3 regions of the Brevibacillus sp. FSL L8-0520 genome follow, and region 1 is predicted to be linked to each of the others. Evidence: predicted binding sites of a transcription regulator. Region 1 holds the regulator's gene; each other region holds the start of a gene.
The links. Region 1 encodes LexA, which represses DNA repair genes until DNA is damaged. Its sites were predicted from a motif close to CGAACATATGTTCG; they were not measured.
Positions count from the first base shown of each region.

Region 2: the regulator LexA is predicted to act here: its motif matches at 4,823-4,836, upstream of NSQ24_RS19780 (WYL domain-containing protein).
Region 3: the regulator LexA is predicted to act here: its motif matches at 8,743-8,756, upstream of NSQ24_RS06425 (ImmA/IrrE family metallo-endopeptidase).

Region 1 covers NZ_CP150171.1:3,034,495-3,045,031, reverse strand. The annotation lists gene NSQ24_RS15200 (methionine gamma-lyase family protein) at 1-911, shown strand, start outside; gene NSQ24_RS15195 (MerR family transcriptional regulator) at 1,071-1,481, shown strand; gene glnA (type I glutamate--ammonia ligase) at 1,513-2,847, shown strand; gene NSQ24_RS15185 (DUF4269 domain-containing protein) at 3,660-4,253, opposite strand; gene NSQ24_RS15180 (DUF456 family protein) at 4,461-4,946, shown strand; gene lexA (transcriptional repressor LexA) at 5,132-5,755, opposite strand; gene NSQ24_RS15170 (LysM peptidoglycan-binding domain-containing protein) at 5,912-6,268, shown strand; gene NSQ24_RS15165 (DUF896 domain-containing protein) at 6,349-6,546, shown strand; gene crcB (fluoride efflux transporter CrcB) at 6,639-7,007, shown strand; gene NSQ24_RS15155 (UvrD-helicase domain-containing protein) at 7,211-9,457, shown strand; gene NSQ24_RS15150 (iron-sulfur cluster biosynthesis family protein) at 9,777-10,079, opposite strand; gene ltaE (low-specificity L-threonine aldolase) at 10,190-10,537, shown strand, end outside.
Region 2 covers NZ_CP150171.1:3,962,881-3,973,417, reverse strand. The annotation lists gene NSQ24_RS19805 (LysR family transcriptional regulator) at 1-271, opposite strand, end outside; gene dat (D-amino-acid transaminase) at 426-1,280, shown strand; gene NSQ24_RS19795 (dipeptidase) at 1,358-2,281, shown strand; gene NSQ24_RS19790 (P1 family peptidase) at 2,310-3,377, shown strand; gene NSQ24_RS19785 (serine hydrolase domain-containing protein) at 3,380-4,696, shown strand; gene NSQ24_RS19780 (WYL domain-containing protein) at 4,854-5,072, shown strand; gene NSQ24_RS19775 (VOC family protein) at 5,211-5,573, shown strand; gene NSQ24_RS19770 (hypothetical protein) at 5,721-5,951, shown strand; gene rsgA (ribosome small subunit-dependent GTPase A) at 6,222-7,292, shown strand; purine riboswitch at 7,485-7,585, shown strand; gene NSQ24_RS19760 (xanthine phosphoribosyltransferase) at 7,772-8,365, shown strand; gene NSQ24_RS19755 (nucleobase:cation symporter-2 family protein) at 8,472-9,779, shown strand; gene istB (IS21-like element helper ATPase IstB) at 10,465-10,537, opposite strand, start outside.
Region 3 covers NZ_CP150171.1:1,227,175-1,237,711, forward strand. The annotation lists gene NSQ24_RS06380 (D-glycerate dehydrogenase) at 234-1,202, opposite strand; gene NSQ24_RS06385 (bifunctional 4-hydroxy-2-oxoglutarate aldolase/2-dehydro-3-deoxy-phosphogluconate aldolase) at 1,219-1,857, opposite strand; gene NSQ24_RS06390 (sugar kinase) at 1,893-2,843, opposite strand; gene NSQ24_RS06395 (tripartite tricarboxylate transporter permease) at 2,865-4,358, opposite strand; gene NSQ24_RS06400 (tripartite tricarboxylate transporter TctB family protein) at 4,378-4,827, opposite strand; gene NSQ24_RS06405 (tripartite tricarboxylate transporter substrate binding protein) at 4,894-5,898, opposite strand; gene NSQ24_RS06410 (IclR family transcriptional regulator) at 6,036-6,830, opposite strand; gene NSQ24_RS06415 (alpha/beta fold hydrolase) at 6,988-7,740, shown strand; gene NSQ24_RS06420 (hypothetical protein) at 7,754-8,167, opposite strand; gene NSQ24_RS06425 (ImmA/IrrE family metallo-endopeptidase) at 8,199-8,720, opposite strand; gene NSQ24_RS06430 (IS1182 family transposase) at 9,199-10,537, shown strand, end outside.

The DNA of each region.
Region 1 (10,537 bases):
TGGTGGGCGTCCGCGGAGAGGGGCAAGGCTCGCTAAGGGAGTACGGCATCGGGTACCAGTATGTGCCGCTTGCTCCTACCGGAGAGATCGACTTTCCCGCAGTAGCGGCAGCCATCACTCCGAAAACAAAGGTAATCGGTATCCAGAGATCTCGCGGCTACGCAGACCGTCCGTCCTTTACGATTGCCAAGCTGAAAGAGATGATTCAGTTTGTCAAAGAGATCAATCCCGAACTGATCGTCTTCGTGGACAATTGCTATGGGGAATTCACGGAGGAGCTGGAGCCGCTCCAGGTCGGAGCAGACATCATGGCAGGCTCGCTGATCAAGAACCCCGGAGGCGGCTTGGTCAAAACCGGCGGCTATATCGTCGGCAAGAAGGAATTGGTCAAGAGAGCTTCCTACCGCATGGCGGCCCCCGGGATTGGAGCCGAAGGAGGGGCATCGCTGTACTCCCTGCTGGAAATGTTCCAAGGCTTCTTCCTCGCGCCGCACGTGGTAGGCGAGGCGTTGAAGGGCGCGGTCTTTTCCTCGGCTTTGCTTGAGCGCCTGGGCTTTCGGACGAACCCGCTATGGAACGATCCTCGTACGGATTTGATCCAGTCTGTCGAGTTTGGGAGTGCCGAACGGCTGATTGCTTTCTGTCAGGGAATCCAGAAGGCAGCGCCTGTCGATTCCCATGTTACGCCTTACCCCAGTGAGATGCCGGGCTATGCCGATCCGGTCATTATGGCGGCCGGGACGTTTATTCAGGGAGCCAGTATCGAGTTTTCTGCAGACGGACCGATTCGTCCCCCTTACCTCGGGTTTGTTCAGGGCGGACTTACGTACTCCCATGTGAAGGTGGGCATCCTGACAGCGCTTGACGGCCTGCTGGAAAAGGGCTTGCTCGATATTCCCGGAAGAGACTAGCAAAGATCAATCGGAGTTGTTTATGAGGCGATAAGCACAAACAGCGGCTTGTCGCTTTTTTATTACTTTTTTGTGTAATCTTTTCTGACATCCGTTGACAGAGTTGCTTTTGAATCATACAATAGCAAGCAAGGAATGATTTCAAAGGAGGGACAAGTCATGAGTGATGACCTTCGTCGAAACATGGCGCTGTTTCCCATTGGTATCGTCATGAAGCTGACTGATCTGACTGCGCGGCAGATCCGTTACTATGAGCAGAACGGACTGATACAGCCTGCACGTACAGAAGGAAAGCAGCGGCTTTTTTCTTTTAATGATGTCGACCGCTTGCTGGAAGTGAAGGCCTTGATTGAAAAAGGACTGAACATTGCCGGAATCAAACAGGTGCTTCAGCTGCAAGACCCTGTTCCGGAGCAGACGGAAATTACCGTCAGTTCGGAGGCCAAGCGGAAGGAACTTACCGAGCAAGAGCTTCATCAGCTCCTCAAACAACAAATATTTTTCAGCAACGCAAATCGCCCAAGCGAGCATGCGTTGATACGTGGAGAGCTTTCCCGCTTCTTCCACTGATACATGCATACGACTATAGGAGGAGAGAAACGTGAGCAAGTACACCAAAGAAGACATCTTTCGTTTGGCCAAAGAAGAGAATGTAAACTACATTCGCCTGCAGTTCACTGATCTGATGGGGATCATTAAAAACGTCGAGATTCCGATCTCCCAATTGCCCAAAGCTCTGGACAACAAGATGATGTTCGACGGTTCTTCGATCGAAGGCTTTGTCCGCATCGAGGAATCCGACATGTATCTGGTGCCGGATCTCGATACATGGGTCATTTTCCCGTGGGGGAATGAGCATGGAAATGTCGCTCGCCTGATCTGTGACATTTACAATCCAGATGGAACTCCGTTTGAAGGGGACCCTCGCTACATCCTGAAACGGGCGCTGAAAGAAGCCGAAGAGATGGGCTACACGAACTTCAACGTCGGACCGGAGCCGGAGTTCTTCCTGTTCAAGATGGATGACAAAGGCGAGCCGACCTTGGATTTGAACGACCAGGGCGGATACTTTGATTTCGCTCCGCTCGATCTGGGTGAAAACTGCCGCCGTGACATCGTTCTCACGCTGGAGAGAATGGGATTTGAGGTGGAAGCATCCCATCACGAAACTGCGCCTGGCCAACACGAAGTCGACTTCAAATACGCAGATGCCATCCAAGCTGCGGACCAGATTCTCACGTTTAAACTGGTGGTGAAAACGATCGCACGCAAGCACGGATTGCACGCAACGTTCATGCCCAAGCCGATGTATGGTGTCGCCGGCTCCGGCATGCACACCCACCAGTCTCTCTTCATCGGGGAGAAAAACGCATTTTTTGACGACAAGGATACCCTCGGCCTGAGCAAAACGGCGAAGCAATACTTGGCCGGTATTCTGAAGCACGCCCGCGGTTTTGCCGCCATCACCAATCCGCTGGTGAACTCCTACAAGCGCCTCGTACCGGGCTATGAAGCTCCTTGCTATGTAGCATGGTCGGCGAAAAACCGCTCTCCGCTTGTACGGATTCCGGCATCTCGCGGTATGAGCACCCGGATTGAGGTTCGCAACCCGGACCCTGCCGCCAACCCATATCTGGCTCTCGCCGTGATGCTGAAAGCAGGTCTTGACGGAATCAAGAACAAGCTTGAGCTGCCGCCGGCTGTCGATCGCAATATCTACATCATGAACGAGGCTGAGCGTGAAGCAGCGGGCATCGCCAGCTTGCCGGCTACCTTGAAGGACGCGATCGAATGCCTGAAGGCCGATCCGGTCATCTGCGAAGCGCTTGGCGAACACGCACTGATGCACTTCGTCGACGCGAAGGAAATCGAGTGGGATATGTTCCGCACCCGTGTAACGGAGTGGGAGCGCGAGCAGTATATGAATACGTATTAATATTTAGGGGAAAGAGTATTTGTATTTCTTTGGACCCTAAAAAGAAACAAAACTTGTTTAGTTTAATCTTAACTAGGTTTCAGCTTTATAAGTTAGATACGCCTTAAAGTAGATGGGAAACTTGCTTTCCTATTAACTTTAAGGCTTTTTTTATGAATTTATTTGACTAAAGTTGGATGGGATGCTGCTAATAAAGATAAACCCCCTTTACAATGCAAAATTTAGAACAAAATACCTAAAATATGTTTACAGATGTGTATATTAATGGTTAAATAAAAAATTATTAACATATTATTTGAGGGTTGGGTTTAATGAAATGCGGACTTAACCCAGCGTATGCACACTAACTCGGGTTTTTACAAAAATGATCATTTCTTTTCTGAAGTCCGTTTAAGAAATGATTATTGATAATAACGAGGTGATATTATTAAAAAAATTGCGATTTCCATTGTGTTGTCGACAATGATGATGATTTGGGTTTTTATTTTTATGATCTCAGATCTAATTCAACAATTGGATTTTGGGCCAAACAAAATTGTAATTACTGATTATCGAGTTCCAGGATTCTTTGAACCCGTTTGGCTTCCCATTTATGTTGGATTCGTGTACATTTTATATCAGTCTCTTAAAAAAAATCATGATTTGCCGTCTTCAACTGAAATCTAACCAATAAAAGGTAAAACGACAAATCTAGCAATCCAAAAAAGATGACTTCCGAAGTATCCAGAAGTCATCTTAATTTTATGCCCGCATAAGGACACACAAGTTGTCTGAGTTTACCATTATTCGTATTTCCGGTTTACGGCCGGCGTTTAGGTCGGTTTATTTGCCATCACTTGCTTAAGCTGTTCATTCGAATATCTTTCCAATTCAAGTAAAGCCTGATAAGGATCATCTCCGACAATCCCGTAATACAGAGCGAAAGCAGGCTCCGTTTTCAGCCCCCGTTCTTTCAAAGCCCGAATCTCTTTTGCTGCTTCTTGCCCAGACAGCTGGAGCAGCCGTGCTTCGATCATCATATGCCGGTAGGCGTTTTGCTCTGTGACAGGAATCGGTTGAGCAAAACACTCCAATTGAAAACCGCGATACCAAAAGGAAGCAGTCGCCGTAGGGATGTTGCGGATTTCTCGGCGGTCTTGTGTGAAATGGTCCAAATGCCCGTATTTTTCTTTCAACACATGGCCAAACCGATCCAGGTCGGCTGTCGTACAGATCAAATCAAGATCGCTGTCCTCAACATCAATATCGAGGGGGATCGTTCCGCACAGAACCGGTTGATACTCTTTGAGCCCATCAAAGATTCCCAAGCTGTCGAGGACTGCCCAGGCTTCCCGCTGCCGAGGGGTTCCTTTTTTCAGGTAGGAAGGGTCAAACCAATCTCGCTTCGTTTGAGAATGCATAGCCATTTTCTGTCCTTTCAGATTATCTTTCTTTTATTTGCAACTCTGCAGGGGAACAATGAGGGACGAGACCATCTATGTTCCGATTCGACGTTTGGCTTTACGACTCGCAGAAGAACCGAGTATATACAGGTTTCTGTCAAAATGTAGCGAGTCGATGGAAACGAAAACCGCACTTTATCGTATACCCTATACAGAAGGGAGTGTCAATGGATGGAGATCTTGTTGTGGATCGTGATAGCGGCCTTGTTTATCCTCAGTATTGCCGGAATCTTTTTGCCGGTCATTCCTGATACGATTTTATTGTGGGGCGGATTCTTGCTGTATCACTTTTTTATTGCTGATCCGGGTGCCGGACTTCCGGCCTCCTTCTGGTGGGGAATGGCGGTCTTAAGTGTTCTTCTCTACGGTGCGGATTTACTCACCAACATGTACTTTGTCAAGAAGTACGGGGGCTCCAAAGCGTCATCGTGGGCAGCTGCACTGGGGATTTTGCTCGGGGTGATTTTGTTCCCCCCATTTGGCATGCTGATCATGCCGTTCGTGCTGGTCGTTCTGGTGGAAATGCTGATCCAAAAGCAGCCGTTTGAACGGGCTGTTAAAGCGGGAGTGGGTTCGCTCATCGGTTTTTTGGGCAGTGTGGTCGTAAAAGTTGTTCTTCAGGTAGTGATGATCATCTGGTTCTTTGTCGCACTGTAAGTGGGATTCGTAGGAGAAGGACCGATCAAAGAATCGAAGGAAATGAAAAGAAGAGGCGTCCGCGAGGCAATCGCGAACGCCTTTTTTGCTGTCAGGGTGGAAAAGGAAAGCTTGTCGTAGTCGATTGCGTTTTTCAAAGAGTCCGCCATAAGGCATGGCTCATCCAAGCAACGAAATCTCTTATTCTAGTGAATCAAGCGGTACACGCCAATCACTTTCCCCAGAATCGTTACAGAATCCAGAATAATCGGCTCCAATGTCGCGTTTTCAGGCTGCAGCCGGAAATGGTTCTTTTCCTTGAAGAAACGCTTCACGGTTGCCTCGTCCTCTTCAGTCATGGCGACGACGATATCACCGTTATTGGCCACATTCTGCTGGCGAACGATCACGTAGTCTCCATCCAGGATGCCAGCCTCGATCATACTGTCTCCGGACACGCGCAGCATGTACACCTTGTCCGATGTCACGATGCTGTCAGGGAGTGGGAAGTAATCCTCCACCTGCTCGACAGCAGTGATCGGCTGACCCGCAGTCACCTTTCCGATCACCGGTACGCGTACAACAGATACGTCAAAGTCGTCTTGAAAGCGCTCCTCTTCTTTCAGCAGCTCAATCGCGCGGGGCTTGGTAGGATCGCGGCGGATGAGCCCCTTTTTTTCCAACCTGGCCAGATGGCCGTGAACAGTTGAACTGGATGCCAGACCGACAGCCTCCCCGATTTCACGGACAGATGGGGGATAACCCTTGTCCCTTACTTCTTTGCGGATGAAATCGATGATGGCTTGCTGTCTATTGGATAGCTTGGACATAGACCACACCTCTATCTTCTCGAACATGTTTTCTATATTATACCATGGGATCCTGCGTTCGACAAACATAAGTTCGTTTTTTTCTTGACATGAACAAGTGTTCGCATTATGATGAGAACAAGAAGATAGAACGTACGTTTGCAGGGGGATGAAATAATGAGTACAATGACTGTATCTAATCGCTTCGCCAAAGAAGAAAGAAAAACTGCTCGTTTTGGCATTACGCGTGGACAGGCCATTCTGTTTTTTGCCGCTTTCACTCTCTTTTTTTACACTTTGACAGAACTAGTGTTCGCTTCTGGGGATCATACGGTACAACAAGCTCAAATGATCCAACCAGTAAAGGAAATCGTCGTCCAACCGGGAGACAGCTTGTGGGAGCTGGCGGTCACCTACAAGAGTGACCCGAAAATGGATGTTCGCGATATGGTATATGCGATTCAAAAATTGAACAAGCTGGAAAGTGCCATTATTTATCCAGGCCAATCGATTCAAATTCCTGTCGGGAATTGACAAGCTGCAGCTTTCCCTTGCTTCGTTGCCGAGATGTGATATAATAGAGCGGCATTCATTGAAAGCGAGGGGAAACGGCTTTGGTATCAGACGCGGAAATCAAACGGATCAACGAGTTGGCCAAAAAATCTCGTGAAGCCGGGTTGACTGAAGAGGAAAAACAGGAACAGAAAAAACTGCGGCAAAAATACATTGATGCTGTGAAAATGTCGCTTCGCTCCAATCTCGAATCGATCCGCTACGTGGAAGACCTCGAGGATAACAACCCCAAACACTAAAACGCACCATTTGACATAAAAAGAAGACATCCATGCTTTTTGCCTGGATGTCTTTTTGTTCCATACAAAAAAGGAGAGAAGGGGGGATTGCCATGATGGCATGGCTGGCTGTTGCCGTAGGAGGAGCCGTCGGTTCATTGCTACGCTATGGTCTCGGTCTCGCAATGAACCAACCCGGATTGCCGGCGGGGACATGGCTGGCCAATGTCTCCGGTTCTTTTCTCATCGGACTGCTCTATGCGTGGGGAAAGGAAAAAGGATTGATGTCTTTGGAGATGTACCTTCTGTTTACAACCGGGCTGATGGGGGGATTTACTACGTTCTCTACCTTTTCGCTTGAGGTGGTAAGCTTCATCGGAGATGGGCAGATCGGCAGAGGGCTGTTCTATGCAGGCGCCAGTGTTTTGGCCGGCCTTCTTGCTTGCGGTTCAGGGATCTGGATCGGCAGACAAGTGTGGTAAACAGGCAAGATATAGCGGGATAAGACGGGCAGGCGTCAACGAGAACAAAAGAGAGCCAATCCGGAAGCAACATCAAATCAAAGAAGAGGGCATTGGAAGGCTACGAGGAAACAAAGAAGAGCCCGTGCCCGGAAACCATGTGGAAATAAAACCGGACTTCTCCTTGCGATGCTGAACCTGACAATTTGGAAAGGAGGATATAAATGACTGTACAGCACCCGGACTACGAGCATGAACAGAAGAGACTCGATGAAACACGCTCTATTATCCAAAAGGAAGTGGACACTCTTCGGAAAGAGGTTAAAGAGATTACGGACGATTATGTGAAACAGGTCGTCAACTACAAAAAAGGAAAAGAGCTTCGCTACCTTGAGGACCAAGGACTGGAAAAGCCGTATTTTGGACGAGTGGACTTCCTGAAAGACGAGACATACGAGTTGGACAGCGTATACATAGGAAAGAGGGGCATCGTTCGGAGCGACACATTCGATTCAATTGTCGTTGACTGGCGTGCTCCCATTGCCAGTTTATATTACAGCGGCGAGAGCAAGGATGCGTACTTCCGCAGCGGCAGGGAGATTGTGCGAGGCGAAGTCCGCCTGAAGCGAAATTTTGCCATTGAGGACGGGAAGATTACAGGGATATACGATGGAGCGCTCAAAGAGACGATTCATCGCGAAGTTGGCCATCCGGATGAATTTTTGCAGGAAGGGTACATCGATGAGTTCCTGGCAGCCAACCTGAATCAGACGAACGACAGCAGATTGAAGGATATCGTAGCGACGATCCAGTCGGAGCAGAATGACATTATTCGAGCAGACAAGGATCGCCCGGTTGTCGTTCAAGGGGTGGCCGGAAGCGGCAAGACGACGATTGCGCTGCACCGGCTCTCCTATTTGATCTACAATTATCAGGACTCGATGATGTCAAAGAGGTTTATGGTTTTTGCACCAAACCGGTTGTTCCTTACGTACATTTCAGAGGTTCTTCCCGAATTGGGAGTGGATGACGTTCAGCAGGCGACATTCCTGGATTGGGCTTCCAAGCTGGTCAAGTCCATCCTTCCAAAAGGCTGGCGGATTCTGGACCCGCACAAGCCCCTTCAGTTGTTCTTTGAACAAGGACAGAGCGATGCCGAGCGTCGGACGGTGCTGCATCGTCTTCGGTTCAAGGGCTCGCTCGCTTTCCGGGATGTACTCCAGCAATATTTGCTGTTTGTAGCGGAAAACAGGGTAGCCTACAAAAAATTAAGCTTTGTCTACAACAGAACCAAACATGTTTTTACGATTCCGGGTGAGACCATCCGTCAGCTTTTTGCCGAACAATATGCCCATCTGCCATATCGTCGGCGAATGGAAGCCGTTCGAAAGCACGTTAAGCAGGACATCAATAAACAGTTGTTCGCCCATCTGCGAGAGAAGCGAATTGATCTGGATAAGCAAGCGTTGGCTAAATATGAGAAAATGATTGATCAGCTTCTGGACAAATACTTTTCCATTTTTCCTGAACTGGATGTCTTCTCGTCGTACCGCGAAATGTTGACCGACACAGCTTTATTGAAAGAGCTGACAAAAGGGGAAGTCAATGGCGAGGATATCGAGGATATTTGCCGGTCGTCTGCAGAGATATTCGAAGCGGAGCGGATCGAGCCAGAAGACGTTGCGCCGCTGATCTATCTGCGGCATCTGATCGAAGGATTGGAGCAGGCCGACCACTTTGACCACAGTGTCGTTGATGAAGCACAGGATCTCAGTGCGTTGGAAATTGCGGTGATCGGGCTTGTGACAAAGAGACATTCTTTGACGGTAGTGGGAGATATCGCGCAGGGCATCCATGCATACAGGGGATTGCAATCGTGGGAAGAACTGTTGGAGGGAGTTTTTCAGCAGCCGCGGGGGGTTTACTACACACTCGCGCAGAGCTACCGTTCCACAATCGAAATTATGAAATGTGCCAACGAGGTACTGCGAAAGATAAACCTGCCGGAGACGATTATGGCCAAACCGGTATTGCGGCATGGGGAAAAGCCTTTGTTGGCATCATGGGACGGGAAAGAACTGCCGGTTAAAAATCTGGTCCAGCTTGTAAATGATTATCGGCAAGAGGGCTTTCAATCCATCGCGATCGTAGCCAAAACAGCCGAGGCCAGCAAAAAAGCATACAAGTCATTGAAGGCCTCCATCGAAGGACTGAAGCTGCTGGGAAGCAAGGATACCCAATTCCCGGGCGGTGTCGTAGTAATGCCAGCTTATTTGACCAAGGGGCTGCAATTTGATGTGGTCATCTTGTTGAATATCGAGGAGTACTTGGACAATGAGTGGGATACAAAGCTCCTGTATGTAGCCATGACCAGACCCGTACATCGGCTTTTCATGATTCATCAGGAAGACAGGATGAGTCCGCTCTTTGCTGACGTGCCACCTGAGTTGTACGAGAAGAGATCTTTGTAAAGAAAAAAGTCTTGCAATAAAGAAGAAGGCTTTGTAACGAAAATAACGGCTTGCAACGAACAAGAGACTTTGGTAACGAAATAAGGTCCTGCAGCGAAAACGAGAACTCCGAAAGATGGGAAAGGCCCTGGAACAAAAAAGAGCTCTAGACCCAAATAGAGTTTTGCAACAATTGTATAGAGTCCATTACAAAAAAGAGACATCGACAAGATGTCTCTTTTTTTGGTTCCTAGCAGCTTTTACAAAAACAGCTTTTTCCCAAAACAATTCATTCTCAAGAAAACCCCGCTGATGACTCGCAGCGGGGACAAGGGAGCCATTAATGATCGCCGTGATTTCCTTTGGAAGGATTTGTAAGCACGTATCCCTCTTGTGGTGTATACAGGTAGTCGATAACAAGGCCGTCTAGCAACGGCTCGTCTTTCTTGACGATTACGTCGATTTCCTTGTCGGTAGAAACGACGGTATCTTCGTCGGTCGGTTTATCCAATGCCAAGCCGTAATGGGCATGGTCACCGTGTGCATGTGTTATGTATGCGCGGAGCTTCAACTCTTTATCCTCTTCTTGGTCCAAAATGGCTTTCAATTGTTTTGCGGCGTTGCGAGTAATTTTTACCTTCATGGGTCAGTCTCCCTTGTTTTGGTATCGTACTCCTCCATATTAGCAAACTGCCAAATCCCGATGCAATGCAGAAAGTGTTAAAATGGCAAGAGAGAAGGGAGAGAAGAAAGATGCCGATTGATTTGCGCAGCGATACGGTTACCAAGCCGACAGATGCGATGCTCCGTGCCATGTATGAGGCAGAAGCAGGGGACGATGTGTATGGAGAAGACCCGACTGTAAACCGCCTGGAAAGAGTGGCGGCCGAGATATTGGGGAAAGAAGACGCGCTGTTTGTCACGAGCGGTACACAAGGGAATCAGGTGGCAGTCCTTACCCACTGTGTAAATGGCGACGAGGTTATTTTGGAGGCAGACTCCCACCTTTTTTACTATGAGGGAGGCGCAATGGCTGCTCTCGCGGGGGTGCAAACCAGGACGATCGCGGGAGATAGGGGGGCACTGCCTCCACAGGAGGTA
Region 2 (10,537 bases), 930 kb from region 1:
CTTCCAGACGGCCGAATGAACGCTGGATCGCCATCTGCCCGTCCTGCAGCGATTGCAGTACGCTCTTGGCGTATGGGAGAAAAACATCCCCCTCCCGCGTGAGAAAAACGGTATTGCCGGAACGCTGGAACAACTTGCAGCCCAGTGTGTTCTCCAGCGCTTTGATCCGCATGCTGACGGTCGGCTGTGACAAGTACAAAAGATCGGCTGTTTTGCTGAAGCTGCCGGTTAGTGCGACAAAAATAAAAGCTTCGATTTGCTCCGCATTCATGTTGAACCCCTCATTGAAAATGTTAATAACGCATATGGCATTATTCTATTGGATTCGTGCGAAAAAATACATTACTTTGAAAGGGAGGATGGCTGCTTGCCGCAAGCGGCCAGGGAAACACCGTTACTTATCTAACTGAAGGAGGATAATTGAGATGAGCGTAGCTTATTTTAACGGTACATTTGTTGATTCAAACGATCCGGTGGTTCCAATAGATGAGAGAGGACATCAATTTGGCGATGGCGTCTACGAGCTTATAAGGATCTATAATAGCAAGCCGTTTATGCTGGAAGAGCATCTCGACCGGCTGTATATGAGTGCAAAAGCGATCGCATTGCCGTTTGACCAGGAGCGCGAGAGCTTCAAGGAGATCATCTTTCAGTTGATCGAGCGAAGCGGTCTGGACAATTTGGATGTCTATATGCAAATTACAAGAGGCATGGCTCCGCGCAATCACCTCTTCCCGGATGCGCCTGTTTCAATTTCGATGACAGCCAAGCCTTTTCGCAGCATCCCGCCAGAGCTGAGGGAGAAGGGAGCAAAGGCAATCCTGCATCCAGACGAACGCTGGATGAATTGCTATATCAAATCGCTCAACCTTTTGCCGAATATTTTGGCGAAGCAGGAGGCGCACAAGGCAGGCTGCCTGGAGGCGATCCTCCATCGGGATGGAAAGCTGACCGAAGGAACCAGCACCAATGTATATGTCATCAAGGATTCCCGTATCCAGACCACGCCGCTGTCCCGCCATATTCTCGCAGGGATTACGCGAATGGCTGTTCAGAAAATCGCTATGGAGGCCGCAATACCCTTTGAGGAGAAGCACGTGGACATCGAGGAGCTGTACGAGGCAGATGAAGTGTTCATCACCAGTACAACCAACGAGGTGATGCCAATCGTCCAGGTTGGCGACAAGCTTATTGGAGATGGACAGCCAGGGCCGATGACCCGGTTGCTCCAGCGGCACTTCCAGGAATTGACGACGACAACGGTGTCTGCTGACGCATAACGATCTAAACGAAGCACTCCGGATGGTCGATTTGTTGAAAGAGCCTGATATACCTGCTCGGAAAGGAACGATAAGCGATGAACATCGTAGATTTTCACTGTGATGCCCTTTATAAAATGTGGAAAAGCAAGGAACCTCTTTCATTCAGGGATTCTGCTGAGCTGCACACCAATCTGGAGCGTTTGAAGCAAGGGAGGGTAAAGCTTCAATGCTTTGCCCTCTACGTGCCGCCGCAATTGAAATCCGAGCAGCAATTTCAAGCAGTGCTGGACCAGATCGACTACTTTTACGAGGAGGTCCTGAAGCAGCCCGAGATGAAGCACGTCAAGGAATGGGCCGACCTCGACACTCTGGGGGACGGCGAGATCGGGGCGATGCTGACGCTGGAGGGCGTGGATGCGATCGGCAATGATTTGAAAAAGCTTCGCATCCTGTTCCAACTCGGCGTGCGTTCTGTCGGGCTGACCTGGAATTTTGCCAACCTGGCCGCCGATGGCGCATTGGAAAAGCGAAATGCCGGCTTGACAGCGTTCGGTAAGGAAATCGTCCGCTTAAACAACGAGCACAAGGTGCTGACCGACGTTTCCCATCTGTGCGAGCAGAGCTTTTGGGATGTCATGGAGCTGGCGGACTATCCGATCGCCAGCCACTCCAACGCCAGGGCGATTTGCGACCATCCGCGCAACCTGTACGATGAGCAGGCCAAAGCGATGTTTGACAAGGGCGGGATGATCCATATCGTCTACTATCCGCATTTTGTCAAGAAGGGCGGGCAGGCGACGATCGATGACCTGATCCGCCATATCGACCACTTTTGTTCGCTGGGCGGTGTCCGCCAGATCGGCCTTGGCTCCGACTTTGACGGGATTGAAAGCTTTGTGGAGGGGCTGGAGCATGCAGGGATGATTGACAACCTGCTCAACGAACTATTGAAGCGTTATTCAGAAAGCGAAGTGCGGGGCTTTGCCAGCGAAAACTTCCTGCAGCGGCGCCCGCGTTAACGAAGAGCAGACAGAGGGGCTTTTGGATATGAATCGGAAAAAAATTCGCGATCGCGGCATCGTCATCGGGAAGCTGCCGACCGGCAGGAAAAATTGCTTGACGGATGTGGAGGGCGTCCTGGTAGGACATGTGACGCTTGATTATTCGCTGGAATCGGGCGAAGGGGAGTACGTCTGTACAGGAGTGACAGCGATCCTTCCGCACAGCGGCAGCCTCTTTCGCGAAAAGGTGACAGCAGCAAGCTATGTGTTCAACGGCTTCGGGAAGACGACCGGACTGGTTCAGGTAAACGAGCTGGGGGTACTGGAGTCGCCGATCATGCTGACCAATACGTTTTCCGTACCGGCTGTCACCCAGGGGACGCTCAGCTACATGCTGGAGCAAAACAGCGAAATCGGCGATACCACGGGGACGGTCAACATCGTCGTGGGAGAATGCAACGACGGCCATCTCAATTCGATCAGGGCGTGTGCAGTAAAGCCGGAGCATGCGATCGAAGCGATCAGACGGGCGTCGGCGGAGCCAGCGGAGGAAGGGGCCGTCGGCGCTGGAAAAGGAATGGTCTGCTTTGGACACAAAGGCGGGATCGGAACCTCCTCGCGGCTTATCCGGACGCAAGAGGGGGAGTACACGGTAGGCGTACTCGTGCTGAGCAACTTCGGCAAGCCCGAAGACTTCCAGTCTGAGCGGTACGAGTGGCTCCGTTCGTCAGGGGTCCGCCCGCTGGACAACCCGCCGGACGGATCGATCATCATCGTGCTGGGCACGGACGCGCCGCTCAGCGACCGCCAACTGCTCCGCGTGGCCAAGCGGACGGGCATCGGACTGGGCCGGACGGGCAGCCATTACAGTCACGGCAGCGGCGACATTTGCATCGCCTTTTCAACAGCGCATAAAATCCCCCATGCAGCGGAGCAGATAACGGAAGCGAGGACCCAGCTTCGCGAGGACCACCCGGTAATGAATCAACTGTTCGCCGCAGCCAGTGAAGCGACGGAGGAAGCGATCCTCAATTCTCTTTCTCAGGCCGTCACGACGACAGGGAGAGGCGGCCGGACGATTTATGCGCATCCATTCGCCGAACAGGGGGAATAGCCGTGAGTGCAGGCCAGTGGCCGCTTTTTGAGGAGTATATGTCCCGCAAAATGGAAGAGGAGAGAATCGCAGGGGCGGCGGTTGCCGTCTCCCGGCATGGAGAGCTGCTGTTTCAAAAAGGCTTCGGCGTGCGCGATCTGGAAACGAAGGAACCGGTCACGCCGGATACGGTATTTGGCATCGCATCCGTGACGAAGTCCTTTACGGCGATGGCGGTCATGCAGCTGGCAGAGGAAGGGAAGCTGTCCATCGAAGATCCGGTCAACGCTTATTTGCCGGAATTTTCTCTGGCATCGCTAGAGGACACCTCCAGCGTCTGCATTCATCATTTGCTGAGCCACACGACCGGCCTCGCGCCGATTCGCCGCAGAGAGGAATTGTGCAGGCTGTCGGACCATCTGGAGTACCTGGCCGGGGAGCCGCACGAGCTGCTGGGCAGACCGGGCGAGTATTTCAGCTACTGCAACGACACTTTTTTGCTGCTGGGGCTGATTGTCGAGAGAGTGACAGGGCGCCTGTTCCGCAGGCATGTGACCAGCAGGCTGCTTGACCCTTTGGAGATGAACCGCTCCACCTTTAGCCTGGAAGAGGTGAAACGGCTGTCCGACGTATCGGTTCCTTATGTCAAGGATTCGGACGGCAATGGCCTGAAGAGGGCGGACTGGCCCCTGCTGGGCAATTATGAGGTAGGGGGAGGCATCCGCTCCAATGTCCGGGATTTGCTCAAATACGGTCAGCTTTACATAAACGGCGGATATTGCCAGGGGGAAAACATCGTCAGCGAGGCTTCGCTCAGACGGATGTGGCACCCGGTCCACAAGATCGGCAGAAACACGTACTACGGGTACGCGCTGAAGTCGACTCTAGGCCGGGAAGGAATGACGCTTGTCGAGCACGGGGGCTCGCAGCCGGGCGTTTCGTCCCACTTCGGCTTTGTGCCCGAAGAGGGAATTGTCGCGGTCGTCTTGACCAATGTCGCGGATGTGCCCGTCCGGGATTTGTGGCTCGCTGCTGTCCGCAACGCCCTGGGCCTTCCGTTGGAGCAGCAGGAGAAAGAGCCGGAATACGAGGCATCTGTCGAGGAGCTGGAGCGCTTTGTGGGCACCTATGCCTGCGCGGAAGGCAGCAGCGTACGTATAACCTTTGCAGGCGGAATGCTGCAAGCGGAAATGGCCGGCGAACAGTTCGCGCTTCGGGCGAGTGACAGCCGTACGCTGGTCATCCGGAAGCACGAGATGCCGCTTCCGTTTTTCTGGAAAGAGGGAGAAAAAGCATGGGCTGTTCTCCTTGGTTCTCGGATGTTGACGAGAAAGAAATAGCGGTTCGCATGGGCTTGTTCGCATGCGGAAACAAGACCTCTTTGGAGGGCGAATGCAGGCACGAATGCTCTGTAGTCCGCTCTTTGAAGGGGTTTCTTGCTTTTATCAGGCGTGTTCGTTATAATGGGAACAAATGTTCTTGTGTGGTGGTGACATCATGAGAAGCGAATTGGAGCGATATTGCCAGCGGCAGCAGACGGTCGAGCTGATCTACTTGAGCCGCTCCGGCGAGACGACCAAGCGAGCTGTAAATATTATTGCGGTAAACGGAGACCGGATAAAGGCGTACTGCTATACCCGCCGCGCATACCGGGTGTTTTGTCTGGCCAACATCCTGGCAGTTGCACCTCGCGACGATCAGGCAGCGGGCATGTGAGGAGGCCTGTCTGTTTATTCTGGGGAACCTATGCGTAGGCACGGTCATCCGTGTGCAGAATGTATGGTATATGGTATGGTAAATACGGCTACATTCATCTTTGCGACTACATTCATTTACTACAGGAGGCACATCGTTATGATTAAAAAAATTGCTACAGTGGCTGTTTACGTGGCGGATCAGGCGAAGGCTCGCGAGTTTTGGACCGAGAAGGTGGGGTTTGTCGTACATCGAGACGAGCCGATGACCCCCAATGCCTCGTGGCTGGAAGTCGGTCCAGAGGGAGCCGAGTCGCATCTCGTCATCTATCCCAAAGCGATGATGCCCGGATCTGAGCAGATGAAGGCCTCGATCGTATTCGAATGCGAAGACATCGACAAAGCCTATCAGGAAATGAGCCAAAGGGGCGTAATCTTTTTGGAGGAGCCAAAGAAAATGGCCTGGGGCAGCTTCGCCCGGTTCAAGGATGCGGATGGAAACGAATTTCTCTTGAAAGGCTGATACCACTGTTGCTCTATCGTTCTGTGACTTGCGGCAGCATGGCGGGTGCGGGCATTGCGTAAACCAGCATTGCGTGAACCAGAACTGCAACTCGTGCTATACTGTTAGGACAGGTAGAAAATAACAGAACGGAAGGAGAGCGATGGAGTGGAGATCTTTATTGGCGTACTTGTCGCATTTGTGCTGCTCATCGGATTTATGTCGCTAGCCTTTAAGAAAGAAGGACCTGGAAGACGTCATGCCTCCGGAGGAGACTCAGGCGGAGCCACGTCGTTTTACAATGACAACGACAGAACCCGCGATTCCGACAGCTCCTGGGGAGACGGAGGGGCCAGCGACAGCGGCGGGGGAGATGGCGGCGGCGGTGGCGGAGATTAGGCCAGTGAAAAAATTTCTGGCTGCCGATGGAAGCTGTCAGGCATCCGTGTTACAATGATTGGGAAATCATGACGTACGGATCGGGGAACCGGTCTGAAAGGAGAGATGTTTTATGGTATGCATGATGATTGTCGAGAAGAGCATTGCAGCAAGGGTCACAGGAAAGATCCTCCTTTCAGTCGGGCAGTAACCGTTCTTTAAGTGAGGATTTCCTGTGGCCGGTTTTGGAAAGACATCCAAATCAAAACCGAATGCAGGAGGAATCCGCACGTGAACCAATATCTAAAGTCTTTGGGCTGGAACGATTTTTTTGCCGGCCATGTTTCCCCTTTTATCGAGCAGGGATTTGAAGTAGGGCGTATCGCTCTTGAACATAAAAGGCTGTATCGGATTTTGACCGAACACGGCGAGCTGTTGGGCGAGGTTTCCGGAAAGCTTCGCTATGAAGCCGCTGGCCGAGAAGACTACCCCGCTGTGGGCGACTGGGTAGTGATCAGCGCCCGGCCTCATGAACAAAAGGCCACGATTCACGCGATTCTGCCGCGCAAAAGCAAGTTTTCCCGAAAGGCTGCCGGCGAAGGCGTCGAAGAACAGATCGTCGCTACCAACGTGGATACCGTTTTTCTCGTGAACGCTCTAAACAACGACTACAATTTGCGCCGCTTGGAACGCTATCTGATTTTGGCTTGGGAAAGCGGAGCCAGTCCCGTGATTGTACTGAGCAAATCCGATCTGTGCGACGACCTGGAAAACAAGATCGCCGAGGTAGAGTCAGTGGCAGTCGGAGTGCCGGTCCATGCGATCAGCTCGGAGCAGGGAGAGGGGCTCGATGCCTTGGCACCGTATTTGGGAGAGGGGAAGACAGTCGCTCTTCTCGGCTCTTCAGGTGTGGGGAAATCCACCTTGATCAACCGCCTGTCCGGAAGGAATGTCCAGCTCGTCAAAGAAGTACGCGAGGGAGATGACCGCGGGCGGCATACGACGACCCATCGCGAGCTGTTTCAGCTGCCTGGCGGCGGCCTGATGATCGATACGCCGGGGATGCGCGAGCTGCAGCTCTGGGAGGGAGACGAAGGCTTTCGCGATGCCTTCGACGACATCGAGACGCTGGCCGCCCAGTGCCGCTTCAGCGATTGCCTCCACGCCAAGGAGCCCGGCTGTGCGATTCGGCTGGCGATCGAAGAAGGCACACTGGATCGTTCCCGTTTTGACAGCTACCGAAAATTGCAGCGAGAGCTGGCCCATCAGGCGCGCAAAGAGGATGCCAGGATGCGGGCAGCCGAAAAAGACAAATGGAAAAAGATCAACATGGCTCTCCGGCAAACGAAGCCAAAGCGGTAGCCGTCTGCCGCGTCTGCAATCACAATCGGATCGGTGCCTTTTACACACCGGATCACATTGGCCCCCTTTGCAAGGCAAGGGGGTTTTTTCTATGTATGGCCGTTTCATTTTCAGCACGGGCTCGTGCTTTTCCTGAATTCCAAAAAATACGCTTGCCCCTTTCATAGCGGATATGATAGATTTGTCAGTATCAATTGAACATAGCTGATGACTCGTATAATTTTGGGAATTGGCCCATGAGTTTCTACCGGGTGACCGTAAATCGCCTGACTACGAGTGAACGAGCGACCAGGAGTTAGTCCTTTACCCGTAGCGGGAAACAGCCTCCTGCTGTCGCTTGCACGTTTTCGTGACCCCTGAAGGGATGTGCCCGGAGGGACAGGTTTCACTTGGAGTCGGTTTGAAAGACCGGCGAGTGGACTGTCTCGTCTGGGCTTTTTTGTTTCCATATAGATGAAAAATGGATAGGAGGAAATCGTGTGAAAGAATTGCAAGAGCGAATCATTCGGGACGGGCGAGCGCTGTCCGAAACTGTATTAAAGGTGGATGCTTTTCTTAATCATCAGGTTGATGCGGAGCTGACGATGAAAATTGGGCAAGCATTTGCGGATCTTTTCCGTTCGGAGAAAGTGACCAAGGTCCTGACGGTGGAGGCGAGCGGTATTCATTTTGCTCTTGCAACGGCGTATGCGCTGGGGGTTCCATTCGTTTACGCGAAAAAGAAAAAAGCGGTGACACTCTCCGATGACGTGTACTCTGCGCCTGTCTATTCCTTTACCCGGAAGGAGAACTACCAGATCAGCATCGCCAAGCAATACCTCAGCGCAGAAGAGCGCGTCCTGATCGTGGATGATTTTCTGGCGACAGGAGCAGCTTTGGTTGGACTGACACAAATCGTCGCAGATGCCGGCGCTCACCTCGTCGGCGTGGGTGCTGTCGTAGAAAAAAGCTTCCAGGAAGGAAGAGGATTGCTGGAGAAAGCAGGCGTCCGGGTGGAATCGCTGGCACGGATCAAGTCGATGAAGCCGGGAGAAATTCATTTCGTAGAGACAACGCCGGTTCACACATCCTAAAAGCACCACATGATACATGCTGCTGTCGTGATCAATCGCGATTTACAGGTACTGTATAGCGAATCAACATATCCTGCGCAGTCAATAAAGGAGAGGAGTTACGTTCATGTTGTCCAAACAAAAAACGCTCACGCTGGGCATGCAGCATGTGCTGGCGATGTACGCCGGAGCGGTCATCGTTCCTCTGATCATCGGGGATGCGCTGAATTTGACCCCGACGCAGATTGCATACCTGATCGCCGCTGATTTGTTTACCAGCGGGATTGCGACACTGCTGCAGGTGATCGGTACGCGCTATACCGGCATCAAGCTTCCTGTCGTTCTGGGCTGTACCTTCACAGCGGTCGGACCGATTATCGCCATTGCGTCGTCCAGTAACCTGGCCACGGCCTATGGAGCCATTATTTTATCCGGATTATTTGTCGTGCTGGCCGCTCCGCTGTTCGGCAAGCTGCTTCGGTTCTTTCCTACCGTTGTACAAGGTTCCGTGGTTACGATTATCGGGTTGTCGCTGATTCCTGTGGCAATGAACAATGTGGCCGGAGGAGCGGGCAATCCCGATTTTGGACATCCGCGCAATCTTCTCTTGGCACTGGGGACACTGGTTGTCATCCTGCTTGTCAATCGCCTGTTTAGTGGCTTTATTCGCGCTATTTCAGTGCTGATCGGACTTGCAGCAGGCACGCTGGCCGCGTACTTCATGGGAATGGTCAGCTTTGAAAGCGTGGCATCCGCTTCCTGGGTGAGCGTCGTTCAGCCGTTTTATTTCGGCGTACCTGAATTCAATATCGTTGCCATCGTGACGATGATTCTCGTCAACATTATCAGCATGGCGGAATCAACAGGAGTTTACTTCGCATTGGGCAAGGTGACCGATAAAGAAGTGACGAAGCAAGATGTCGTCAAAGGGCTGCGCGGGGAAGGCGTGGCGATTGCGCTCGGCGGTATTTTCAATGCGTTCCCGTATACGGCCTTCTCGCAAAACGTAGGGCTCGTCTCGCTGACCGGCATCAAAAGCCGCGACGTCATGATCGGTGCTGGCGGAATCCTCGTCGTGCTGGGACTTTTGCCGAAGCTGGCCGCCCTGACGACGATCATTCCCGACCCGGTGCTCGGAGGAGCGATGATCGCGATGTTCGGGATGGTTGTAGCGTCCGGCATCAACATCCTGTCCCGCGTGGACCTGCGCCAAAACGAAAACCTCCTCATCGCGGCCTGCAGCATTGCTGTAGGACTCGGTTCCGCAGCAGTTCCAACGATGTTTGACCAATTGCCGAACATGCTGAAAATGCTGATGCAAAACGGCATTGTCACCGGTTCGTTGACCGCGGTTATTTTAAATATCGTGCTCATTCATACGAAGAAAGAGAACAGGCAGCCTGTTCCGGCAGCCTCGACTGTTCCAGAGGTGTGAATTTATTTTCGTTTCAAGAAAAAAAGATGCTCCCATGGTTTTACCAATGAGGAGCATCTTTTTTTCTTGGGACAGAAGAACGTGTGAAATTGGGAAATTACCCAAAAAGGGAATTCTTGGAGGTGAATTTAGGGCTAAATAAGTTCGACATTTTTTGTTCATTGCTCGAAAACCCAAACAGAAATAAATACCGTAGCATATTATCTTCTTAATAACAAATAACCCGTAAAGTAGCACTGTTTTTGATTGCCTTAAAATCAATGATAATTTAGTCAATTTCCATTAATGTTACTTTTTTGTAACCAAACATTACCTTTATTTTACTATTATGGGTTTTGGATATAGCTCACAAAGAATTGTCGAAGTGGCTTACTTCTTAGGTTATTACATCAGCTTATTAAATACAAATGGTAAGGAGGTGGCCATCTGGAAATATATCTAGTTAGGTTTTCTTGTTTTTAGATATCACCAAGTGAAACTAATGGCAAAAAAGTAAGGGACCATCGATCAAGACTTTTTAGTAGGTTATTTGTGTAAATAGGTAATTGCCTTAGGGTTAAGTAGAAAGGGGATTGTTAAAATGAAAATGTGAATGTCAATCAAAATGTTGACCACCGTGCTCATCAAAAAATTGACCACCATGGCAAAAATCAATCCACCCGTCGGGTGGGTAACTTTTTCATGATCACGATCTTTGAATGCTCTGCTTAAAGCGATAGCTGTCTCCATTCATTGCAAAGATATGGGCACGATGGGTA
Region 3 (10,537 bases), 1.8 Mb from region 1:
ACCCTTCAGGAGTGCATCCTCATACCGACAACAAAGCAAGCTGTCGACACCGAAAAAAGATGCATGCGACTATGAACATCCATACCAATCCTATCCAGAAACCGTTTCGTTTCCCACAGACATGGTTATTTTCAAACGGTTGTTTTCATGGAGACAGGATTAGATGTCCATTGTTCATAAGTCACCCTTCCGATTTCGTATGGGTTAGATATTATCACGCTGAAAAAGCGGAGTCAAGAAGGATTTAACAAATTTTCCGGACGTTTCCCAAAAAGACCTGCAAGCATGTTGCGCGCGGCCTTGAGCGCCATCTTCTCCCGGGTTTCCCTCGTGGCGCTGCCAATATGAGGGAGTGTGACCACGTGGGGCAAGGAAAGCAGCGGATTGTCTTTTGGCGTTGGCTCCATCTGGAAGACGTCCAGGCCGGCTCCGCCTATCCGGCGCTCCGTCAGAGAACGGATCAAGGCCTGTTCATCGACGACACGTCCCCGGGAGGTATTGATCAAAATGGCGTCGCTTTTCATCAGAGCCAGCTCGCGTTCTCCGATGAGGCCCTCTGTTTCCGGGGTCAATGGCGTCATCACCACCACGTAGTCGGACCGGGACAACAGATCGTCAAGCGAGGTGAACTGTACCCCCAGAGCTTTTTCCGCTTCCGGCTTGCGGGAGCGGTTGAAGTACAGAATGTTCATGTCAAAGCCTTTGGCTCGCCGGGCGACAGCTTCTCCGATCCTGCCCATCCCGACGATCCCGATGGTCGCGCCGTGCACGTCTTTTCCGAGCATCAGACTGGGGAGCCATTCATTCCATTGGCCGTTTTTCACAAACCGGTCAGCCTCCGGTACACGTCTGGCAGCCGCCATCAGCAGGGCAAAGGTCAGATCGGCGGTTGTCTCGGTCAAGACGTCCGGGGTATTCGTCGCGAGGATGCCGCGGGCTGTCAATGCGGGAAGGTCCAGATTGTCGTAACCGACCGCGATATTGCTGACGACCCGTAGACGGGGAGCCTTTTCCAGGACGGAGGCATTGATTTTGTGCCGGGAGTAGATCATCAACCCGTCGGCCCGCTGCAGACCGGCTGCAAACGATGCGTCGTCCAGCTTTTCCTCGATGTCGCGATAATCCACTTCGCAGCGCTCGCGTAGCAGGGCAAGCGCTGATTCAGCGATGCGGTGAGGGACAAAAACAAGCGGTTTTGTCATCTGTTTCGACTCCTCTCTAGGATCGCGCTGCCTTGACGATCTCGACGAATTGGCGCGCTGTTTGGGTCAGACTGTTCAGATACGCCTCGTCCACCGCTCCCTTGAAGCTGACGAGAGAGCTTCCTACGCCAACGGCGACCGCGCCGGCCTTGATATAGGAGGCTGCATTGGAGAGATCGACGCCTCCGGTCGGCATCAGCGGAATGTGCGGAAGCGGACCGTGCACGTCTTTCAAGTAGCCGGGGCCAAATACGTTGGCCGGAAATACTTTGATCACGTCTGCGCCGTGCTCATACGCCGTCAAAATCTCGGTCGGTGTCAGGGCGCCGGGAATGCTCACGACACCGTAGCGCTTGGCCATCTGGATCGTTTGCGGATTCACGGTCGGGGAAAAGATGAACTGGGCCCCGGCCATGATGGCGGCGCGGGCTGTTTCCGGGTCCAACACTGTTCCCGCACCGATAACCAGCTTGTCTCCGTACTCGCTGGCAACCTGTTCGATCAAAGAGAGCACTTTCGGCGTTTCCACCGTAATCTCCAGTGTAGTCACGCCCCCTTCGTAGAGCGCTTTTGCCACCGCCATGATCTTTTCCGGCTTGGCCCCGCGAATCACGGCTACCACACCACTGTCGAGGATTTTCTCTAGTTTGGTCATCTCATATTCTCCTTCCCATTATCGAAAACGAGCTTTTACCGCATCACTTCTTCGCCGGGCGATTCCACGAACCGTTTCAAATCGGAGCGTTCCGGCAGGCCTTCGACATCGCCGTTCACCATCGTGACGATGGCACCGACAGCATTGGCCCGTTTGACCGCTTCGGGAAGCGGAAGGCCATCCAGCAGACCGGAGACAAACCCGGCCGCGAATCCGTCACCGGCACCGACAGGGTCAACCATCTGCTCGACATGAAAGCCGGGAATGTGCAGGTTTTCCTCTGGCGTAAAGTAGTGGGCTCCTTTTTCGCCCAGCTTCAAAACGACAATTTTGGCACCAAGGCTGAGGAATCGCTCTCCCAGTTTGACAGGATCGGTTTCTCCAAAGAGAAACGTCCCTTCGGACAGTCCGGGCAAAATAATGTCGGACTGGGCGGCGATGGCAAGCAGCGTTTCGCGGGCCTGTTCTTCCGTCCACAGCTTTTTCCGCAGGTTCGGGTCGAAGACGACAGTCAATCCGCTTGCTTTTGCCATGCGAATCGCTTCAAATACCATCTCGCGGCACGATTCGCTCAGCGCAGGCGTGATCCCCGACACGAACAAATAGCGGGCTTGCGCGAGATAGGCTTCGTCGAGGTCGGCAGCGGTCATCCGGCTGGCAGCGGAGCCCTTGCGGTAGTAGTACACGTTGACATCGCTGGCGTTGCGGATTTCCTTGAAATAAAGGCCGGTAGGCGCATCGGGATCAAGGCGGACGCAGCTCGTGTCCACTCCTTCTCCCCGGACAAACGAGAGCATCGCTTTGCCCAGCTCATCGTTGCCTACCCTGCTGATCCAGCCGACAGAATGGCCGAGGCGGGCAAGCCCAATGGCAAAATTGGTTTCCGAGCCTCCAAATTTTCTCGTATAGGTGTGCGCATAGCGCATCAGTCCAGTGCTCTCCGGAGTAAACAGTACCATCGTTTCTCCAAAAGTGACTACGTCCATCATGATTTCCTCCAGGCTGCGTTATTGATGAGCGCGTTTTCTCTGCTGCCAAATGGCTTTTACGATCGGAGTGAGCAGGGTAATGACCGACAGCAGCAAAAGAATGAGCGGAATGGGCCGCGTATAAAAAATATCGTAGCTGCCGCTGGAAAGCGCTAGCGCTCTGCGGAACTGGCTTTCTGCCATCGGGCCGAGAATCAGAGCCAGCACGATCGGCGAAGCCGGGAAGTCGTGTTTTTGCATAAAGAAGCCGATCACACCCGCTACCGCCATGATCAACACATCAAAGAAGCTGTTGTTGATCGCATATGATCCGACAATGCATAGAACCAGGATGACTGGGGTCAAAATCTCTTTCGGAATTTGCACAACCTTGGCAAAGTAGCGAGCCGTGAACAATCCGAGCAAGCACATGACCACGTAGCAGATGATCATCCCGATAAACAGGGTGTAGACGAGGTCGCCGTTGTTTTTAAACAGAAGCGGACCTGGCTGCAGTCCCTGGACCATCAGAGCGCCGAGCATGACAGCAGTAACGGCATCTCCGGGAATTCCCAGTGTCAAAAGCGGCACCAGAGCGCCGCCGGTACATGCATTGGCACCTGATTCGCATGCGGCAACGCCAGCCATCCTGCTTTTGTCCGTAGGCTCTTTGTCTTTGTTGAACCGTTTCGTTTCGTTGTACGCCACGAAGGCTGCGATATCGGCGCCCGCTCCCGGAATAATTCCGATAAAGGTTCCAAGCCCGGTCGAACGGAGGATCGTCGGGATAATGCCGCGGAATTCGCCCCAGCTCGGTACGATTTTTTCGATTTTCACTTTGACCTTTTCTTTTACATTCATGTCAGAGAGCGACTTGAACGCCTCCGAGGCGGCGAATAGGCCGATCATGATCGGAATGAACGGGACGCCGTTCAAAAGCTGTTCGCTGCCGCCGGTGAAACGCGGGAAGCCGAGGATCGGATCAAGTCCGACCGTGGCGAGCAAAAGCCCGACCAGACCGGCAATCAGTCCTTTGACCAGCGATTTGCCGGAAATGCTGGCAATGATGCTAAGACCGAATACAGCCAGAGCAAAGGTCTCCGGTGCGCTGAATTCGAGAGCGATCGTAGCCAGAACAGGGGAGAGAAACATCAGGATGATGATGCTGATCGTGCCTCCGATAGAGGAGGAGAGAGTCGCGGCACCGAGTGCTTTTCCCGCCATCCCTTTTTGTGCCAGGGCATAGCCGTCCAAAGCGGTAGCCGCGGCTGCGGGAGTTCCTGGTGTTTTCAACAAAATCGCTGTAATCGAGCCGCCGTAGACGCCGCCGAAATATACGCCGGACAGCAGCAAAAGACCTGCGACAGGCTCCATTCCAAACGTCATCGGCAAGATCAGTGCGACTCCCATGGTGGCGGTGAGTCCGGGAAGAGCCCCTACCACGATCCCGATAATGACGCCGACGACAGCCATCAGCAGGGCAAAGGGGTCAGTCAGGATGTTCGTTAACCCGTTTACAAATAGATCAAACATGCGGTTCCCTCCTTATTCTCTACTCGAACAAGACGCCTGCAGGAAGGGGAACCTGCAGCACTGTTTCAAAGATGAGGTAGATAAACAGCGTAACCAGGACGGCTACGAGAATCGACGCAAACGGCTTCCGATAGCCGAACAGCCACATGAAACCGAGCAAAAACACTGGTGTCGCCAGATGGAAACCGCCGAGGTAGACGAGTGCCAAAAATACGAACATACAGACAAAACCAAGAATGGTCCGTCTCCAGGACGTAGGAGGCCCGGCTTCTTCGGCCGCCTGTCCGGGACGGAATGCGGCTGCGATCAGCACCAGCGACATCAGGATCAGGCCGCCGGCGATCAGGCGGGGAAAGAATCCGGGGCCGACATCTGTATCGCCGACCGACGGAAATTGCCCCGACGTGATCCAGACCGCTACGGACAAAAGAATGAGAGCAATACCGACAAACAGATCAGTCTTCTTCACGAGCTACCCTCCCTAAAACGGAGGACACGGGGAGTGCACTACAGCATCGCCCGTGTCCAGCGCTTCTTACTTTTTCAACCCCAGATCGGAGACGAGTTTCGTAAACAGCTCACTGTCTTTTTTCACAGCTTCTGAAAAGGCTGCATCGTCAGCATAGGATACGCCCAGGTTCATTTTTTCCAGTACATCTGTAAACGCCTTGTCTTCCGTTACTTTTTTCGCGGCGTCTTTCAATACGGTGACGACGTTGTCCGGTGTATCTTTCGGAACCGCGATTCCTCTCCATGTACCGATGGACAGATCGATTCCTTTTTCTTTCATCGTCGGTACGTCTTTGAACTTCGGCAGGCGCTCGTCAGCCATGACGGCCAGCATTTTCAGCTTGCCCGCTTCCACCTGTGCAGCTACTTCTGCCGGGCTGACGGAAACAGCTTCGATGTGCCCGCCGAGCAGAGCTGTCACAGCAGGATTGGCCCCGTCAAAAGGAATGTGGTTGAATTTGGTATCAATTTTCTGTTCCAGCGCGGTTGCAGCCAGATGCCAGATCGCGCCTGTACCGGAGTTTCCGATACGCACCTTGCCCGGGTTTTCCTTGGCGTAGGCGACAAATTCCTCGATCGTGTTCCAAGGAGCGTCTGCACTGACCGTAATGGCTGCCGGGTCCGCATTCAGGCGGGCAACCGGTTTGAAGTCATCCGGCTTGAAGGTGGCCAAACCGAGTGGAGGAAGCGTTGTCATTTCCACTGTGACCAGCGTCAGCTTGTAGCCGTCCGGCTTTGCCTTGGCTCCCTCGCTCATGCCTACGGCACCGCCGCCGCCTGTCTTGTTCACGACGCCGATGGATTGGGGCAGAACTTTGTTCGCAGAGTCCGCAAATGCCCGGGCGACTGCATCGGTTCCGCCGCCGGCTGCGTAAGGAACGATCAGTTCGATTTGCTTTTTCGGATACGCTTCTGCCTCTCCTGCTGCTTGATCGCCAGAGGGAGCAGAGGAGTTGCCAGAACCGCATCCGACGAGAGATGCGATAAGAGCGGTAGCGGCGAGACCAGAGAAAATGCTTTTCAATTTCATGATGTCATCCTCCAATAATTAAGGAATGTGTTCATAGTGTTCCTTTGAAAGCAGTACATGGGCAGTGCGTAGACAATTTGTTTATAAGTCATTTGTTCCTTAATGCGGAACATTGTTCCTAAATACTGTGAAAAAAATTACCCTCGGAATCCAAGGTGTTTGGAAATTTCACGAGCGTAAAAGACGACGCGATCCATGCAAAACTTCACTTTCTCTTCATCCATGCGCATCGTTGGGCCGGATACGCTGAGACCGGCGACGGACTCGCCATTGTGGTTGAGAATGGGAGCTGCGACACAGTATATGCCGGGCTCATGCTCTTCTTTGTCAAGCGAGTAGCCTTTTTCTCGGATTTCCTGGAGATTCGCGAACAGATCATCGATCGTGGTGATCGTGTTTTCGGTAAACTTCTTCAGACCCTTCTGCTCGACGATTTTTCTGACGTCACTCTCCGGAATATGGGCAATGATCGCTTTTCCGACACCCGTGCAATGAACGGGGGCACGTTTGCCGATCAGCGAATACATGCGGATGGTGTAAGGGCTTTCAATTTTTTCAATATAGACCACTTCTCCATCCTCCAGCACGACCAAATGGGAGGTTTCGCCCGTTTCCTGCACCAGCCGGCTCATGATCGGGTTGGCAATTTTTCGTATTTCCAATGATTGTGATACGATCGACCCCAGTTCAATCAGCTTCAGACCGAGAAGATAACGCTCGCTAAGCGGGTCTTGTCTGACGAATCCCTGGTTTTTCAGGGAAGAGAGCAAGCGGTGTACAGTGCTTTTCGCGAGTTCCATCCGGTTGGATAATTCAGTAATACCCAAGCCGTCCACATTTTCCTTGAGCAGGTTTAAAATGTGCAAAGCTCGATCGACGGATTGAACCGAAGAGGTATCTCTTGGAGTCTTGATCTTTCTCCACCTCCTGATTGTTCCACAATGAGGAACAGTGTTCCTATTTCGTATTCTCTGAATTCATTATAAAAATAGTCGAATCTCATTGTCAATAAAAATCGAGAAAACGATTTCAATGAAAGTGCATACTACTGATAGGAAAAATGAGTCAATGCGAGAGGGGGGAACAGTGATGAGGAAAAACTTTATCCGCTACTTGATCTATGTATTTGTGGCCGTGGCTGTGCTGGTAGCGATTGCCGCCTGGTATCTCGATCCGTATCAGCCGGATGATGCCGCGATGCAGGCTATGCGTGACGGGGATGGCGTCAACGTAACTGAACGAGGGGGGCTGATCGTCTTTGAAGGCGGTGAAAATATTCCTCCCGGGATCATCCTGTATCCGGGCGGATTGGTCGGTCCGGAGAGCTATGCGCCTCTTGCCAGGCTGATGGCTATGTCCGGCCATCGGACCGTTATTGTGAAAATGCCGCTGAATCTTGCCTTTACCGGGGTTGACCGTGCGAATGATGTGCTGCTGGCTTATCCGGAGGAACCGTTCGTGATCGGCGGGCATTCACTCGGCGGGACGATGGCCTCACGGTATGCAGCCAGTCATCCCGAGCGTGTCTTGGGGACTTTTTTTCTGGCATCGTATCCCGATCAAAAAGGGAGCTTGAAGGAAAAAACCATTCCGGTGCTGTCTCTGATCGGATCAAGAGACGGTGTGGTGAACAGCTCGGCCTATGAAATGGCCCGTCAGTATCTCCCTGACAATACGGTCTACTTGAAGATTCCCGGGGGCAATCATGCTCAATTCGGAAGCTATGGGGCCCAAAAAGGAGACCAGCCCGCCGCAATTCCCCCGGGAGACCAGTGGCAGCAGACCGCCGCTGTGCTGAAGGAATGGATGAAATCGACGGTCGCCGGATTGGATCGAAAATGAAATGACAGCCGTCTCATTGCCTGTCGATTCCGCGGTGTATCGCCGGCTCAGAGATGATCCCGGAAACCACCCCTGTAATGCGTATGTTTTCGGAGGGCAGGATCAGAGGCGGAAGATCGTTCGTGCAGGTAAAAACGCATTCTACCGGATTGACTTCTTTGGCAATACGAACGATATACTGTCCCTCTTGACGTACGAGGACGGGCCTGCCTGTGATCGGTTCCATGGAAAAATCAGAGATGAGCAGGGCATCTCCGCTGGAAATGCCGAGTCCGGCAAGACCGTCGTCCTGCATCAGCAAGGCAAAGCGGGCTACATGATAGCTCGCTGCGGCAATCCAGGGCATCAAGGAAAGCTCTTCGTCATCCAAAGACAAGTCAAAAAAGCGGGAGCTGTAAGCGTCTCCGGCCAAAAATACTTTTTTCATTCCGAACTCCTTTTTCCTTTTTATCGGTTTATTACCAATTGATGGGGTGGCCTTTTGCGTAAAGCCTGCCCAGCAAGCGGTCGAATCTTTTTTGGGCCAGGGCGAGAGGAACGCGAAAGATTCGGGCCAGCAAAAAGGGAGCCTCATAGCGGTTGCAGTTTTCCAGCAGTGGCACAAACATCGGAAACGGCATGAGCAGATGCTCGGCAAAGTGATTCGCTTGCGCTTCCTGCCAATGGATCATCGATGTGCTCCCTATCGGCTGGATTCCTTCATGCAGCAGCAGATGTCCAAGCTCATGGGCGATTTTTTCCCGTCTCGAAGGCAGAGGGAGGCGCTCGTCTACAGCGATCACGTAGCGGTTGGGCAGATAGGGATGCGGATGCGCCCGACTGCGTCCGGTGATGTTCCACAGCTCGATCCCGTACGCTGCACAAAGCTCGGTCAGGTGAATCTCTTCCGGCTGCTTGATGTCATGAAGCTCCAATAAATCATAGACGCGCGATTCTAGCCAGGTCTGCGGCTCGAAGACGTCGGAGACTAGTGAGAACATGAGTGACGACCTCCTTGATTAGGGAACGTTTGTTCGTTTTTGTGGCGGAAAGAATGCCCCTGTTAAGAGAGAGTCCTGCAAAAGTCCACCTAATATCTGTAAACCGTAACCCTAGTGCCCTTAGGTACTGGGGTTTTAAGTATCGAGAATGTAGCTGTAGTGGGGAGAAGCATGTTTCCGATCTGCGCTCCGGTCTACGTCCTGCAAGGATGTGAAACTGTCCGCTCCACAGCGATCCCGGGGGAAGCGCAAAACGGCGCGCAGCTCCGGGGTTTACTCATAGATTGCGCTTCTGTTTCCCCGGGCTCGCTGTTCCGCTTGGCTGGACTCCGCCAGTCGCTCCGCCTGGAAACATGCTTCTCCTCCGAAACAGTAGGTTTTCAACAGGCTGAAACCCAATGCCCCTTCGACACTGGGTTTGTTGTACAATGAAAAGAAAACGAAAGAGTTGGAACCATTGCTACAGCCCTCTAAACAAATCACGGCATCCTTCCATGCCGAATTATATAAACTAATTCCCGCGGATCACCCTTTACGTAAAATCAATGAAATCGTAGATTTCACATTCATTCATGAGTTGGTTCGTTCCTCTTATTGTGAGCATTACGGAAGACCTGCTAACGAACCCGAACTCCTGTTTCGTCTATTGTTTTTACAAGTTCTCTACAATCTTTCGGATGAACGCATCATTCAGGAAACGCAGGTAAACCTCGCTTATAAGTGGTTTTTAGGTTTAAATCCAGAAGATCCCCTTCCTGACCCCTCTCAATTATCCCGCTTTCGTAATCATCGGTTAGGGGCCGGAGCCGTGGATGAGGTGCTTAAATCAGTTGTACGTCAGTGCATCGAAAAAGGACTTGTGAAGTCAAAGACGATCATCATGGATTCCACCCATACACTGGCAGCTTCACAAAAACAAAAGCCGCTTGAAGTACTGCGGGATGCGGCGAAGCGCTTATTCCGTGTTGTGGTGAAAAAGCATCCAAAACTCGAAAAGAAACTCCCACGGTTACCGGAGTTGAAGAAAGATCAAGAGGATGCTGAGAAGATCATGCTTCACTACTTGGCGGAACTTGGAGAGACTGTCGAGACTTTGTTACCCGATCATGAGGGTTCCATCTCGGAGAAGGTCAAGATCGCCAAGGCCATCGTGGAAGACGAACGTCTCCTCGCCAATAAAGGTATTATGTCGGCCATTGATCCAGATGCACGCTTTGGATGGAAGAGTAATACGAAATCCTTTTTTGGCTACAAAGAGCATATTGCCATGACCGAAGAAGAAATCATTACGGCTGTGGAGGTCACCGGAGGAAGTACGGATGACGGAAAACAATTCAAACAACTTTTGAACCAATCGCTTGACGTAGGAATAGAAGTACAAGAAGTGATTGCTGACACCGCATATTCGGGTAAAGATAACTTGGACGAGATGAAAGCCAAGAAGATTCAACCCGTCGTCCCACTAAACCCAATCGTACATAACGGAGGGCTAAGGCAAGAAGGTTTTGAGTACAACAAGGATGCAGACTTTGTTATTTGTCCGGCAGGACAACATAGTATCCGAAAGGCTGTCCAAGGAAGCAAGAGTGGCAAAAGTCGTTCTCTCGTTTTCTACTTCGATACGGAGAAATGTAAGACATGCCCACTTAGGGAAGGCTGTTTCAAACCAGGAGCGAAGAGCAAGACCTACTCCATCCGGATCGTGGCGGAAACCTACAAGGCGCAAATCGAGTTTGAAAACAGCGATACGTTCAAAGAACGTATTCGTCGCAGATCGATTATTGAGCACAAAAATGCTGAATTAAAAAGGTATCATG